One region of the Pseudoalteromonas sp. AS71 genome, then DNA from elsewhere that is predicted to be linked to it. Evidence: predicted binding sites of a transcription regulator. Region 1 holds the regulator's gene; the other holds the start of a gene.
The links. The regulator sigma-54, encoded in region 1, starts transcription at its own class of promoters, with help from an activator protein. The targets are predictions, from matches to a motif close to GTTGGCACGNNNNTNGNNT.

Region 1 (8,377 bases):
ACAAAATTTTTACCCATCACCTATGGCTAATGCTACGACTATTTACCATACAGAGATGAACTCTTTACGTAATATAAAAAACAACTCAGAAGTTGTTCCAGTACCTAAAGGCGCACGCCAACGTAGATTACATAAAGCTATTTTACGCTACCACGATGCAGCTGGTTGGCCAATGATACGTGAAGCTCTACGTAAAATGGGTAAAGCTAATTTAATTGGTAAAGGGCCTAACTGTTTAGTGCCAGAAGAAGGGCGCGATGAAAAATCAGGTAAAGGTGGTAAAAAAGGTGGGCGTCCGGCACTAACGCGACATACTGGTTTTAGCCAATTTAAAAAGGCAAACACTAAGCCAAAAGTGGGCGCTAATCGTCAAAGCACACGTTAGTAATTTTATTCGCTAATAGATAAGGCTAATTGCGGTACGCGTTTTTTAGCTTTTGTATACGTAAATTAAGTCAGCTTTGCTCTTTATTATCTATATTATTGTAGGTGATAAAGAGTGAGGTTTTAGAGCCCCCCTCTCTTTAGATATCCTGTGCTAAGTTTAGCTTTTTTTTAAAGCATTGATGATAACCACAAACGCAATTTAAGTGACCATAACGGCTGAATGCCGGTGAGTCCTTGCGTCATTTTATTATCTTTTAAGATTATATAAGATGGCGTGACTTGTCCCTGCCAATCGGAAAATATCTCCCCGTGTTGATCGTTAACAGTACTGAAGCTGTAGCCTTGCTCATTTAAATAATCATGCAGCTCTTGATCAGAGCCTGATTTTATCGCGATGCTCACGACGGGGTATTTATTCTCGTTTGCGAGTTCGTTTATGGCAGGGGAGGTAATACTACAAATAGGACACCAAGTTCCCCAAAAATACACAAGCGTGGGTTTATCTTGGCTCATTGCTGCTAAATCTATGTTTTGCCCTTCATAGTCGATTAATTGTAATTGAGGATTTGCTGGCATGACAGGTTGCCGCCACCAATTGACGGCGGTATAAATGACGAAAAATATAGAGCTATATACCAGTACACTTTTTAATATGGATACGCTTTTTTGTTTTAGCGTTTTTTTAGGTATGTCATTTTTATGTTTGGTATCCGTTGCCATAGCTACTGATTTACCCTAACTATTTTTGCTGTAGTTTTTTACATTTAAAGCGTTTAATTTATATCAGCAACCATGTAGCAGTACCTAAAAAGGCGAATATACCAACAATATCAGTCACTGTGGTTAGCACCACACTCCCTGCAAGAGCAGGGTCTATATTCATTCTTTTAAGAATTATTGGAATACTTGCACCAGCAACACCTGCCACCACTAAGTTCATAAACATAGCGAAGGCGAGTACGCCACCAAGCATAAAGTCCCACTGCCATAGCGCAATAACACCCGCAATTAATAGTGACCACAAAATACCGTTTAGCGCGCCAATGGCCAGTTCTTTCATCATCAAGAAACGTTGGTTTGTTTGGTTTATATGACCTACTGCAATACCACGGATAACAAGCGTTAATGATTGGCTACCAGCAACACCACCCATAGAAGGGACAATACCGTTAAGCACAGCCAAAATAGGGAGCACATCTAAAGTGCCTTCAAAAAAGCTAGCTACAAAAGCAGCTGCAAGTGCGGTTAGTAAGTTAACTCCTAGCCAAACTGAGCGTTTTTTAGAGCTTTTTAGTACTGGCGCGAATGTATCCTCTTCATCATCAAGACCGGCTAGGCTTAATAAGCTATGCTCGGCATCTTCTCGGATTACATCAACGATGTCATCGATAGTAACACGACCGAGGAGTTGGTCGTTATCGTCCACCACTGGGGCCGATATCCAATTATGACGCTCAAATAATTGCGCTACTTCACTTTCATCCATTGAGATTGGGATAGACTCACAATCTTCATCCATTAAATCGCGGACAATTTTTTCTGGCGGATTAGTTAATAATGTACTCAGCGATAAAGCGCCTATAAAGCAGTTATGTTTATCAACAACATATAAATCATCTGTACCCTCTGGTAACTCACCACGCAGTCTAATATAACGAAGTACAACATCGAGTGTTACATCAGGGCGAATGGTCACCGTATCGGTGTTCATTAGCGCACCTGCTGAACGCTCTTGATATGACAGTGCTTGCGTGGCACGTTCACGGTCTTGAATGTCCATCGCGCTAACAACGTCTTTATAGACGGTATCTGGCAGGCTACGTAATACTTCACCTAAGTCATCGTGGCCCATGTCTTCAGTTGCGGCGGCAATATGCTTAGGTTCCATTTGGGCAATAATGCCTAAACGAACATCTTCAGATAATTCTTCAAGAACATCACCCTGCACATCAGGATCGACCAATTGCCAAAGCAGTCGGCGAATTTTATGCGGTGATGATTCTAATAATAATGCGGTATCACAAGGAGCCGTTTTTGCGAGCATGCGCCTAACTTGAACAAATTGACCACTATTGAGTGACTTCGTCACCTGCTTTAGTTGCTGTAGTGGATAATCTTGTTCAAAAGCTTCTGGCATTGGCGTCCTTTATAAATTGTTATATTACTTTATGGGGGGAGGTGAGTTAACTGGCGTTACTAACCTATTTATTTTATATATCTGTTTTAATTGAAGCACTAGTAATGCGAATATTGTTTTTATAAAACAGATTATTCTTGTTCATTAAAGCGTTGTGCTATTAATTCTCCAACAGCGTGTAAAGCTTGCTCAGAATCAGGGCCTTTACAAACAACTTTAACTTCTTTTCCTTGGCTACTTTCAAGTAACATTAATGCAAGTACGCTATCGCCTGCTGCTTCTTTGTCATCTTGGAATAATGTGATTGTCGCATCAAATTGTACTGCTAATTGCGCAAGCACAGTAGCTGCTCTGGCGTGTAAGCCTAATTTGTTTTTTATTAAAAAGGTATCTTCATAATGCATAACTTACTCTACCTAAGCTGAACAGGTGATTATTCAGCTATATTATTTTTCTTGCTCGCGATGGCGAATTTTTACATTGGGATGTGTCATTGCAAAACTTTCACCGATAGTTTGCGCTAAATACACAGAGCGATGTTGCCCGCCTGTACACCCAATAGCAATGGTTAAATAACTGCGGTTATTTCTTTCTAAATGCGGTAACCACGTTTGTACAAATGTTTGAATTTGCCATGTGAATTTTTGCACTATGCTGTGATTGGCCAAATAATCTTTAACGGGTTGATCTAACCCATTTAAAGGTTTTAATTCAGGTTCCCAATGTGGATTTGGTAAAAAGCGTGCATCAAATACATAGTCGGCTTCTTTTGGTATACCGTGTTTAAAACCAAACGATTCAAACGTGACAATTAGTTGCTTATCTTTTTTACCTAAAATCTTTTCACGAATAGATTCTGCAAGTTGGTGAACGCTTAAATCAGTTGTGTCTATCATAAAGTCGGCGCGGGTGATTAATACATCAAGTAATTCTTTTTCTTTTTTGATGGCTAAATCAAGAGGCAGCGAGTCAATTGATAGTGGGTGTAACCTGCGTGTTTCTGAAAAGCGTTTTATCAACGTTTGATCGTCGCTATCTAAATAAAATAACGTAGGATTTGCAAAGCCTGGTAAGTATTCAAGAATATCGTTAAATTCATCTTGCTCTTTAGGGATGTTTCGCACATCAATGCTAACAGCAATTTTATCGTAGCTATCAGACACACTGCGAACTAATGAAGGAAGCAAGTTAACTGGAATATTATCTACGCAATAATAGCCTAAATCTTCTACAACGCGTAAAGCAACCGACTTTCCAGAACCAGAACGGCCGCTTATGATAATTAACTCCATTTAACACCCTTTATAAAACTATGATTGATCGACAATAACTTGGTAAAGCTCAGTATCAGATTTTGCACTGCGTAACTGTTTACAAAAATCTTTGTTGTTTAGTTTATCAGCAATGGTTGCTAGAGTCTTTAAGTGCTGCTGGTTATCGCCATCTGGTACGATGAGTGCGACAAAAATATCAACAGGGCGATTATCGATTGCATCAAAGTTTATTGGAGTTTCGCTAACGAGCACTAAAGCCAAAGGCTCTTCTGCACCGCTCATTCTTCCATGAGGAATAGCAATGCCACGCCCTATACCTGTACTACCTAATTTCTCTCTGCTCATTAAAGCATTAAGAATATCTTGTTGCGGTAAATACGGAAGTTTGTCGTGAGCAAGTTCGCTAATGAACTCTAAAATTCTTTTTTTGCTATTAAAAAGGACCGCAGCTTTGCTGCAGTCCTGGCATATAAGTGAACTTAATTTCATCATATTAGTGTCGAGCAAGCTTCTCTTTGTGTTTGATTACTTGGCGATCGAGCTTGTCGATCAACGAGTCAATAGCGGCATACATATCTTGATGTTCTGTAGAGGCAAATAGCTCAGCACCGCTTACGTGTATTGTGGCTTCTGCTTTTTGATTTAATTTTTCTACATCGAGAATGACATGAACATTATTAATATGATCAGAGTGTCTTTCAAGCTTCGCAAATTTAGTATTAATATAGTCTCTTAGTGAATCGGTTAATTCTACGTGACGACCAGTTAAGTTTAGTTGCATAAGCATTACCCTCTTAGTTTAGCGTCTTAAATCAGACTTTTACGCTGATTTGACGGTGGAATAGCAAGAGATTCGCGGTATTTTGCGATTGTACGTCTCGCTACTTTAATTCCTTGCTCAGCCAATATATCCGCTATTTTGCTATCACTCAATGGTTTTGCTGAGTTTTCTGCTGCGATTAATTTTCGGATAAGCGCACGTATTGCTGTAGATGAACATTCACCACCGTTTTCAGTACTTACATGGCTTGAGAAAAAATATTTAAGCTCAAATATACCACGGGGTGTATGCATGTACTTTTGAGTAGTCACACGCGAAATTGTCGATTCGTGCATTTCTACCATTTCAGCAACATCATTTAAAACCATTGGTTTCATGGCTTCAGGGCCATGTTCAAAAAAGCCTTGTTGTTGCTTAACAATACAATTAGTAACTTTTAATAGCGTGTCGTTTCTACTTTCTAAGCTTTTAATAAACCATTTAGCTTCTTGTAAATGTGAGCGAATAAACTGGCTGTCGCCACTTGATTTTACAGTGCGAGACATTGCTGCGTATTGGCTATTAACACGAATTTTAGGCATGCTATCTGGGTTTAATTCGACAACCCAGCGGCCTTTAATTTTTTTAACTGACACATCAGGAATAACATACTCAGATTCTTCCCTTACAATAGTATCTGCAGGTTTTGGGTTGAGAGTATGTATTAGTGTCATTACTTCTTTAAGCTCTTCTTCTTTGAGCTTAGTTTTTTTCATTAATGTACGATAGTCGCGAGCTGCTAATAGATCAATATGCTCGGTTAAAATCATTTTCGTTTCATTAATATAAGGTGTTTCTTTATCAAATTGATTAAGCTGAATACACAAACACTCTTGTAAACTACGTGCAGCAATACCAACAGGATCAAACAGTTGGATGCGTTTTAATACCGCTTCAATTTCATCAAGTTCGACTTCGTTATCATCTTCGTTTTCTTGATTAAAGCTTTCTAAAATCTCTTCGCAGCTTAGTGTTAAAATACCTGAATCATCGACAGCTTCTACAATAGCAATAGCAATAGCTTCGTCTGTAGGGCTAAATGGCGTTAGTTGTAATTGCCACATTAAATACTCATGGAGCGTTTCAGTAGAGGCGCCTTGGTATATTGATTCGTCTTCAGGCATTGGACCTGATGAGGCTGCAGGAGCGGCACTCATGTACTCATCCCAACTGACATCCATAGCCATGTCGTCACTTAGCGTGTCTTTTGCAAGTGCTTCACCAGTATCTTGTTCGTATTCGCTCGGAGCATCATCAGCAGATGCGCTAACAGTTATGTCATCGGTATCAGCTTTTTGCTCGTTTTTACCAGCAGCGTCTTCGGAATAGTCTGCCTCTTCAACCTCTAATAGTGGATTACTGTCGAGAGCTTCTTGTATTTCTTGCTGGAGATCCAATGTACTGAGTTGCAACAAACGAATAGCTTGTTGCAACTGTGGAGTCATTGTAAGTTGCTGGCCCATGCGCAGCTGTAGTGATTGCCTCATGTATCTCTAACAATCCTTTTATGTTGTTATAATTAATACTAGCAGATGCTTAAAGACATGGCGTAAATGTTACAGCCTAAATTGCTCGCCTAAGTAAACATCGCGTACTGTTTTATCATTTAATACGTGTTCTGGAGTACCTGATGCAATCAGCTCCCCATGAGAAACAATGTAGGCTTTTTCACAAACATCAAGGGTCTCTCTTACGTTATGGTCGGTAATTAATACACCAATCCCACGATTTTTAAGATGTTCTATTATTTTCTTTATATCTAATACCGAAATAGGGTCAACACCGGCAAACGGTTCATCCAGTAATATAAATTTAGGATCTGCTGCCAGCGCTCGTGCTATTTCTACACGACGACGTTCTCCCCCCGATAATGCCATACCTTGGCTATCACGAATGTGTTGTATGCTAAATTCATCTAATAAGTTATTGAGCGTGTCTTCTCTGGCTTGTTTATTTAGTTCTTTGCGCGTTTCTAAAATGGCCATTAAGTTTTGATAAACAGTCAGCTTTCTAAAAATCGATGACTCTTGTGGTAAGTAGCCTATGCCTAATCTAGCACGACTATGCATAGGTAAAAGAGTAATATCGTTATCATCAATAGATATTTTACCTTTGTCGCTAGGAACAAGCCCTACAATCATATAAAAAGTCGTTGTTTTACCTGCACCGTTAGGGCCAAGTAAGCCAACTATACTGCCAGCTTGTACTTCAAGGCCGACGTTTTTTACAACTTCACGACCTTTATAGCTTTTTGCTAATAGTTCTGCTTTTAATGTGCTCATGGTTGACCTTTATCGCCTTTTTTACTTTTTTTAGTTTCGATCGGTACTAAAATTGTGTGAACGCGGTCAGTTGAGTTTTCATCTTTTTCGGCACTGATGAGCTGCTGCTCTATGTCGTAGGTAATGCTTTTAGCATTTATTTTTTGTCCGGCTTGCGATACTTGTGCATTACCAACAAGCGTTAAAAAACGCTTAGATACATCATAACGTACTTCGTCAGCACTGGCGCTCATAGTCGTGCCGTCTGATTGCTTTTCTTCAAAGTGCGCAGGGCTACCTGTGGCAATTAATAATTGTTTATTATCACCAAGTTCATCACGTTTGTGTACTTCGAGGCGATCGGCTGTAATGCGGCGATTACCGTGAATAATCTCAACGTTTTTCTCAAAAATACCCACATTAGCTTTCAATTGACCTTCTTGCTTGTCGGCACTTATTGAAATTTGATTGGCAGCAGGTTGCGTGTTTTGCTCTGCAGCACTACTATTAAACGCTAGTATAAGTGTAGGAATTATAAGTGATTTTAATATTTTATTGGTCATAATATATGGTTCGCGTATGGTTAATTAGTTTTATCACTTCGGTTTTCAAGTCGGCTTCTAGGCCTTTACCGGTGATTTTTAAATTGGGTCCAGTGATAATGACGGGTTGCTCCGAACGCATTGTTAATAACTTTATATCAACCTGAATATTATCAGCATTGATTTTGTCTATCATGGCGTTATCGGTTAAATTTTTGGCAACCACATTACCTTCTAAAATTAATTGTTTATCTTCATATAATGTTGCTTCGTCTGCATTTATTTGCCACGTTTGTTGCTCGTTATATAAAGTAAAAATGGGTTTTTCAAAAAACGTGAAACCTAATTGCTGGTATAGCTCCATTTTAGCCGCAGTGACTTTGTGGCTAATTTTACCTTGCTCATCATAGGCTGTCTGTTTGAGCTCAATAGCTATGTAATCAGGCTTAGCAACAACTTCAGGCTCAGCCTGAGGCACAATATTTGTTTGTGTAAAATAAGGGTACCAAAGCCAAACCATACAGCTAATGAATAAAACGCTTAATATTATGCGCGCTGCATTCATGAACTAGTGCCTTGTGTAGTCAATGCTTTACCATTTTCAAGCATGAGCAAATCGGTGAGTTCTCTCACAGCGCCAAAACCACCAGGCATTTGCGTTACATAATGTGACAAACGCTTAATAAGAGGGTGGGCATCATTTACTGCAACGGCAAAGCCTACTAACTCCATAACAGGCATGTCAGGACCGTCATCACCAATATAAGCAATTTGTCCATCGCTAAGGTTGAGTTTATCTTTTAATTCTTGATAGGCAATGAGCTTATTTTCTTGGCCTTGATAAATATGCTGTACGGTTAAGCTGCTCATACGTTGTTGTACTATCTGTGAATGACGACCAGTAATAACAGCTACTTCAAAGCCACTGTTTATAAGTGCTTTAATGCCAAAACCAT
Region 2 (8,377 bases), on a different contig from region 1:
CTTCACTACTAAAGCGTTGAATAGTTTGGTGCGTAATACTTATAGTTGGCCACGGACTATTAGCTACATTTTGTAATGCTTGGGTATAGGCGCTTTCGTCAATTTCTACCGCAGTTATATCAAGCTCATTACTGCGCTGCTTACACATTAGTGCTAGTAAGCCGGTGCCGGTGCCTATATCAAGTAATGACTTTGCGCCACTTAAGTTAGCCCATGCACCAAGCAAAATGCCATCGGTAGAAACTTTCATTGCACAGTGGTCGTGTTCAACTTTAAATTGTTTAAATACAAAACCAGACATTTTTTCACCTTTTCATTCACCAAGCGCAGCATAGCGCGTATAATCAGGGTAATTGTCCCTTATTTTAGACACTCTATGCAATTTTCTGAATTTGATCTTGATAACAAGCTACTCGATGCCATTAATAAAATGGGCTACGAGACGCCAACCAGCATTCAACAACAAGCTATTCCTGAAGCACTACAGGGGCGCGATATTTTAGCATCTGCGCCTACTGGTACAGGTAAAACAGCGGCATTTTTAATTCCGGCTATTCAGTACTTACTGGATTTCCCACGTCGTGACCCTGGTTTTGCGCGCGTACTCGTTATGACCCCAACTCGTGAGCTGGCTTATCAAATTCATGAACAATGTGAACTGCTAGCTAAACGCACACACCTAAAAATTGGTGTAGTAACAGGCGGTATTAACTACGGCACGCATAAAGAAATTTTTGAAAAAAATAACGATATTTTAATCGCCACACCAGGTCGATTAATGGAATACCTAGAAACCGAAAACTTTCATGCTGAACATGTAGAAATGCTTATTATTGATGAAGCAGATCGCATGTTAGACATGGGTTTCAAAAAGGAAATGAGCCGTATTTGTGACGAAGCTAAAAATCGTCGCCAATGTTTTTTATTCTCAGCAACACTTGAAGGTGACAGCGTAGAAAGGTTTGCTGAAAAAACATTAAACGACCCAGCTCTATTAGAAGCCGAATCGTCACGTAAAGAAAAAGCAAAAATTCACCAATGGGTACATTTAGCCGACGATTATCATCACAAACTTGAGTTATTAGTTAATACGCTAAAAAATCCTGACGTGACTAAAGCGATTGTGTTTGTTAAAACTCGCGAACGCTTAGAAACATTGATTGGCGAACTTACAACTAATGATGTAAAAGCAGCGTGGTTACGCGGCGAAATGCCACAAGACAAACGTATGAAAGCCATGGAAAACTTCCACAGTGGCAAAACAAGCATATTAGTTGCTACCGACGTAGCTGCACGTGGTATTGACGTATCTGACATCAGCCACGTTATTAACTTTGATATGCCGCGTACTGCCGACGTATATGTACACCGTATTGGTCGTACTGGCCGTGCTGGTAAAAAAGGGATAGCAATATCGCTAGTTGAAGCACACGATATTGGTATTTTATATAAGGTAGAGCGCTACGTTGAACAAAAATTAAAACGCCGTGTAATTAGAGGTGTCGAGCCACAGCATAAAGAAGCTAAGCCACCTGCTAAAAAGCGTAAAGATCCAGTAAAAATGAAAGCCAAGAAAAAGGCTAAGGTTAAAAAGAAAAAGTAACCTAAAACATTTTTATACTAAGCCGGCTTTTGTCGGCTTTTTAATGCAAGCTTTATAGCTCTGTCACTTGTACCTGTTACATATGTAACCCAAGCATGTAACTCATACTCATTTAAATGTAATTTTTGCCCACCTGAATTCCCACTTAATAAAATCCCCTTATATTTCATAGCGTTAATATTGGCACCGAAATTGTAACTACAAAGATAACCTAGCCGATGGAATTTCCATATTGTGGCTGCACTATTCACCGTAATGTAAGGATTAAGTTATGAACCGCTTCAAGTTAACTATCGCTTTAGTATCATTTTGTTGTTTATTTTTATTAGCTTGCGCTACAAAGGTAAGTGCAGCAACCAACATGGCCGTAGTAAGCAGTGTAGCCACTCAACCTAACTTACAACAAGCTATCACCAACACCCTACGAACTAATCCTAACCTAGCGTTAAGTGATATTCGTGTGCAGGTAAAAAATGGTGAAGTAGATTTATATGGTGAAGCACAAACTGGTTTTCAGCGCGCACTAGCTCAAAAGTTTTTAGAAAATATGGATGGCGTAAAAATCATTCGTAACAAAATTAGCGTTATTTAACATGTTAGAATAAAACATAAATATGTTGGAAGTTTGTAATTTACGAGCTCATCGGTTGCAAAGTGTCTCACCAACTCTAATATTTATTTATGCGCGTGCACTATTTGGCACGCGCTTATTTACGTCTTTTATGGTACGTCCCTGTAACATCCTACCGTAGTTATATCTGTATGATTAGCGTCATTAAATCAAAGATTTCTAAATTAATAGAGTAAGTTAAAGACTAAACTTTTGGGCCTCATCATTTAAACCGTTTGCCATCCTAGACAATTCGCTACTTGACTGTGCAATATCCCTAACTGCCTGCTCGGTCTCTGATATACCCATATTTATGACACCTATATTTCGTGATATTTCATCGATGGTGGTTGCCTGCTGTTCAGAGGCGGTTGCAATTTGAACAACCATATCAAATATTTCATCTACTGCTTTGCCTACATTACTATTGATTAAGTTTGCTTTCTTAGCTATTTCCTGAACTTGAGTTGTTTGTCCTACATTGTCTGTCATTGCTTGAACAGCTGCGTTACTGGCACTAACAACAGCTTCAATGATCACTTCAACCTCCATTGTAGACTCTTGCGTAGACTTAGCTAAGCTTCGTACTTCATCAGCAACAACAGCAAAACCACGCCCTTGTTCACCAGCTCTAGCTGCTTCAATTGCTGCGTTCAAAGCAAGTAAATTAGTCTGATCAGCTATCTTTTTAATAACGCCTAATACATTCACTATTTTTTCTGAATTATGCTTCAACTCCGTCACTTCATGTGCTGATTTTTTTGTAGCTTCTCCAAGAGAAACAAGTGCGTTGTAAGTACTATCATTATTTTCAGAGCCTTCTCGAGCCATTCTTTGAATATTTTCACATAATAATGATGCACTAGCAGTTGTACTCGCTATCTCTTTTACTGTTTCAGTCATTTCGGTAGTGGCGGCTGCAACTTGTATAGTTTGTGCTTGCTGCTCGGTAACTGCTAAGCTAGTTTGCTCAGTAACTGAGGCAAGCTCTGTTGCTGTACTGCCTTGCTGAACTGCAACGTTAGATAATTCACCAATCATTTTTCTGAGATTTTCTAACATGGTATGCAATGCAACTTGTAGCATGCCTACCTCATCGTGTGAATTAACTTCGATATTACTGCTAAGATCTCCTGCCGCCACTTTTTTAGCAAAAGTGGAAGCTACAATTATTGGAGTCGCTATTTTTCGAGAAAAGAAAACACCAATGAATACAACAACAATTGCAGCTACTATTATAGAAATCACACTAAAAAGCACAGTCTGATGGACTGGTGCAAATGCTTCTGATTCGTCAATTTCACTTAATATAATCCAGCTAAAATCTCCAATCTTTATACTATCGAAGGCAGAAAGTACGTTATTTCCATTATAATCTTTTATTATTTTAGTACCATGTTGAGCATTTAAAGCTAAATTTACAGCCTCTGTATCAGCACCATTATTTGTTACAGTTCCTGCAAAACTTGCTTTGAGTGAATGTCCTTCTGGGTCAAGATATGAATCAGAACGCATTAGCTTATCTTCTCCAACTAGGTAACTCTCACCAGTTTCTCCCATCCCTTCGCGAACACCCATTATTTGATTAGTCCCTTTGCTCGAAAGCTGTAAAGCAACTATTGTATCGCTACCATCAACAGGTATAGCAATAAACGCAGCGGGTTCTCCATTACTTGGTGCATACGGTTTGTAATCAGCAATACTAAAACTTTTAGATTGTTTAACCTCTTTAATTAAATCTCCTAAATTTGAACTCGCATATTTCCCTTTTAATATGTTTGTTTGATAATCAGATTCTCTAGCTTGAGTGTAATAAATAAGCCCATTGTTATTAATTAAAAACACATCGTAATAGTCATACTTCTGTATATATTCTGTAAAAAAGCGATCATAGTTGTCTTCCTCAAGCTGCGGAACAATTAAAGCCAAAAGCTCAATATCTGCCCTTTTTTGATTAAAATAATTTTCGATCTGAGTTTTTTTTATTTGATTAATCGCCTCAAGCGACTGAGATATATTGTATTCGACGCGTGATTTTGATTGTAATGTAGAAATTGTAGTAATTATGAGGGCGGGTATTATCCCTACGAGTAGGAAAATTAATGTTAGCTTAGTTTTTAAACTCCAATGACTCGTTTGAAAAGCTGAACTTTCTTTCTTGCTTGGCATTTGTATTTACTAAATAAAGAGCAGTTAAGTTAAACCTAGCCTACCAAAAGCTAAAAATGAATTTATTTATTCAAAAAACCCGAATTTACAGGGGGGAACAAACAAAACAGGAACATAAAACCACTAAAATGCATTTATTATCCAAACACCTCGTTGTTTATGTATTTGTAATGGTTACAAGTTTATTTATTGCGCTATTATGGGAAAATGATAATTTATACTTATATGAAGGGACTTAACTTTAAAATTAGAAATATCCTTTATTTTATAAAATGTCTAAAAAGCGCGTTTTACTCTGTAAAAACGCGCTGTTGGTAGGTAACTATTTCCCAATGCTTTTGCCTAGTGAGTTTTAACTAAATTACTCACTTTGGTCAGAGTCAGTACCGTCTTTATTTGATGACTGCTGACTTATTTTATCACTTATCATGGCATCGAGTTTTTCGCCGCCTTTAATACCAAAATCTAAAGTACGAATTGGGAATGGAATACTAATATCAGCTTCATCAAGTGCCTGCTTAACGGCAACAACACCTTTGTGGCGTACCGTCATAAAGTCAGGCTCGCCTGGGTATTTAATCCAAAACCATACCAGTAAGTTAATGCTGCTGTCACCAAAACCTTCGGCGTATACTGCGGTTTCATCTTTGCGTATTACAAAGTCAAATTCGTTAATTTTTTCGACGATGACGTCTTTTGCTTTTTCTATATCGTCGCCGTACGAAATACCTACGGGTACTTCTATGCGTCTAACACCTAGCGTGGTGTAATTTTTTAGTACGTTTCTAAATAATACTTTGTTTGGTACCAGTATTAACTGCCCATAAAAGCTCTCTATTAGCGTGTTACGTAGGTTTATAGAATGTATTGAACCAAACACATCATCGGTTTCTATTACGTCACCTGTTTTAAATGGCTTACGTACGCCCATTGCTATACCAGCTATTAGGTTCTCGGTCATGTCTTGAAACGCAAAACCAATTGCCAAACCCACAATACCCGCACCAGCAAGTAACGAAGTTACGGTGCCTTTTAGCCCAACAAAATCGAGCGCTATAAATAAACCTATGCACAACACAATAACTTTAAAAATTGACGCCATTAAGTCGGCAATTTGTTTTGAGTCGAGTGAACGGCGTAATACATTTTTCATCAGCTTGCCAGCAAAGCGCGCCAATATTGAAAATACTATGGCAATTAAAATTGCCACTATAAAATTAGGGATATGGCTGATAACAACATCAAACCACCCTCCAAGCTTTTCCTCTATTAGTTTTTCGGCTTCGCCAACTGACGGAATGCTGATCATTTTATTTGCACCTCTGTAATCAATAATCTCATTAATATTAGATGGGGTTGCAAATATAACGCCAGCATCAAAAAAGCCATGCGGTGCATGGCTTTTTAACTATTTAATTAAGTGAACTTTACGCTCAGTTTAATTTTGTTCGTCACGCATAAATACCGGCTCAAGCTCTTTAGCTGTTGCCTCTGGGCTAAAGTAATAACCCGCCACAGTAAACTCTTTAAGTTGACTTAATTGCGTTACTTTATTTTCGATAATGTAGCGCGCCATCATGCCGCGTGCTTTTTTAGCGTAAAAGCTAATAACTTTATATTGACCGTTTTTACAGTCTTTAAAGTGTGGGGTAATAATTTGTGCATTAAGCGCTTTTTTATCAACCGCTTTAAAGTATTCATTTGAAGCAAGGTTAACTAAGTATTGTGCGTCTTGCGCTTTTAATACGTCGTTTAGTTTATTCGCTATAACGCTACCCCAAAACTCGTATAAGTTTTTGCCACGCGAGTTTTCAAGCTTGGTGCCCATTTCAAGACGGTAAGCTTGCATTAGATCAAGTGGTTTTAATAACCCGTATAAACCCGAGAGAATACGCAAATGGTTTTGTGCGTAATCAAGCTCGCTAGCTTTAAGCGTACTTGCATCTAAACCGCCATATACATCGCCATTAAAGGCAAGTGCGGCTTGTTTAGCATTATTTTGTGTAAACGGTTGTGCCCACTCGCTAAAGCGCGCAGCGTTAAGTCCAGAAAGCTTATCGCTAATTTTCATTAAACTGCCAATTTGCGCTGGTGTTAGTTCACGGCATACTTTCATGAGCTCTTCGCTGTGCTCTAGTAATTCAGGCTGAGTGAACTTGTCTGTTGCGGGTGGCGTTTCGTAATCAAGATTTTTTGCAGGTGAAATAACAGTGATCATAGTTAGCTATTGACTTGTAATTTATTTAGTGTCAATTTCAACATTAAATGAAACGAAAAGCACGTTTTGTTTAAATAAATCCTCTCTTAATAACCCATGCATTGCCGTTTTTTTATTGATCAGGACATAAGACCTATCAAGCATTGTCACACTGTTGCAGTATGGATTGTATATATTAAGAGTGATCAGATTTTTCTTTTAACTTGCTTGGAATGAGGAAAGCAAATGACTTCAGCTCTACAAAGGCTAAAACAACATTCATCTATTGTGGCCGACACTGGTGATATTGAAGCTATTAAAAAGCATCAACCAGAAGATGCAACTACAAACCCATCACTTTTATTAAAAGCGAGCGAGATTGAAGCATATAAGCCTTACCTAGATAAAGCTTGGAGCTACGCAAAAGAAACCGAGCAAGAGCCTGCTAAACAACTTGAACTAGCTTGTGATTACTTTGCCGTATTACTTGGTAAAGAAATTAGCGAGATTGTACCTGGTTATATTTCTACTGAAGTAGATGCACGCCTTTCGTTTAATACACAAGCTACAATTGATAAAGCACATACCCTACTTAGCCTTTACGAAAAAGAAGGTGTAAGCAAAGACAAAATTTTAATTAAAGTAGCGTCTACATGGGAAGGTATTAAAGCCGCTGAGCAGCTAGAAAAAGAAGGCACTAAATGTAACCTTACTTTATTATTTAGCGATGCCCAAGCCCGTGCTTGTGCTGATGCAAACGTATTTCTAATTTCGCCATTTGTTGGCCGTATTTTAGATTGGCACGTTGCTAACGGTATGGAAAAACCAACCGATCCGCTACAAGATCCAGGTGTTCAGTCTGTACGCAGCATTTTTGAATTTTACAAACGCCATGACTACAAAACAGTTGTGATGGGTGCAAGTTTCCGTAATACAGGCGAAATTATTGCACTTACAGGTTGTGACAAGCTAACTATTAGCCCTAATCTTTTAGAAGATTTAGGTAACCTTGAAGGCGCACAAGAATATTTGCTTGAAAGCGATGTTCCACAAGAGCCAAAACCAGAGCCACTTACAGAAGCACAGTTCCGTTGGTTACATAACCAAGATGCTATGGCTACTGAAAAACTAGCTGAAGGTATTCGCTCTTTTGCTGATGCACAAGAACAACTAGAAGCGCGCTTTAAAGCAATGTAATTTGCTATAATCGTGTTTTAAAAAACGTCGCAATAGCGGCGTTTTTTTATGCCTAAAATACGCTACTCCTCTATATAATCTTCGTATAAACCTTCATCAACTCATCACATCCTCGTAACATAACTGTCACTTTTTTATTCTATTTTAGTTATGCCTGTGGTATAGGTATTCTTGAGGTCAATAAAATCAATAGGAGAAGTTCATGGATAGCCTAAACGATATATTAGAGATATTAGAAGGACCAGATACAACAAGGAAAACCTCTCAGAAAAATAAAAAAAGAAAATGGCGTGAAATAGAAGCAATAAAAGACAAACAACGCCTACGTAAAGAACTACAAGAACTAGACTACTTTACAGACAGTATTGCGATTGAAGAGCTCGATTTTTAATTCAATACGCCCCAACTAAACAAAAAGGCTTCCGATATATGGAAGCCTTTTTTAATGCGCTGAAAATAGCTGCATGAGATAAATTTATTATTCAGAGCCCAGGTTATTTACACCTGCCAGTTAATCGGTTTTTCATCTTGGGCTTGTAATAGCTCATTCGTTTTTGAAAAATGCTGACAGCCAAAAAAGCCTCTATGCGCCGAAAGCGGC

Region 2: a site for sigma-54 is predicted at 1,783-1,801, ahead of WNY98_RS07515 (BON domain-containing protein). Genes of this name have one in related genera too.

What each region holds. Positions count from the first base shown of each region.
Region 1 covers NZ_JBBMQZ010000001.1:46,025-54,401, forward strand. The annotation lists gene WNY98_RS00255 (YgiQ family radical SAM protein) at 1-385, shown strand, start outside; gene WNY98_RS00260 (protein disulfide oxidoreductase) at 556-963, opposite strand; gene mgtE (magnesium transporter) at 1,166-2,524, opposite strand; gene WNY98_RS00270 (HPr family phosphocarrier protein) at 2,656-2,928, opposite strand; gene rapZ (RNase adapter RapZ) at 2,971-3,816, opposite strand; gene ptsN (PTS IIA-like nitrogen regulatory protein PtsN) at 3,835-4,287, opposite strand; gene hpf (ribosome hibernation promoting factor) at 4,292-4,579, opposite strand; gene WNY98_RS00290 (RNA polymerase factor sigma-54) at 4,606-6,105, opposite strand; gene lptB (LPS export ABC transporter ATP-binding protein) at 6,175-6,900, opposite strand; gene lptA (lipopolysaccharide transport periplasmic protein LptA) at 6,897-7,442, opposite strand; gene lptC (LPS export ABC transporter periplasmic protein LptC) at 7,432-7,986, opposite strand; gene kdsC (3-deoxy-manno-octulosonate-8-phosphatase KdsC) at 7,983-8,377, opposite strand, start outside.
Region 2 covers NZ_JBBMQZ010000007.1:168,390-176,766, reverse strand. The annotation lists gene WNY98_RS07525 (methyltransferase) at 1-301, opposite strand, end outside; gene srmB (ATP-dependent RNA helicase SrmB) at 377-1,603, shown strand; gene WNY98_RS07515 (BON domain-containing protein) at 1,875-2,195, shown strand; gene WNY98_RS07510 (methyl-accepting chemotaxis protein) at 2,412-4,382, opposite strand; gene WNY98_RS07505 (mechanosensitive ion channel family protein) at 4,744-5,691, opposite strand; gene yaaA (peroxide stress protein YaaA) at 5,821-6,600, opposite strand; gene tal (transaldolase) at 6,826-7,776, shown strand; gene WNY98_RS07490 (DUF3545 family protein) at 7,979-8,167, shown strand; gene ung (uracil-DNA glycosylase) at 8,275-8,377, opposite strand, start outside.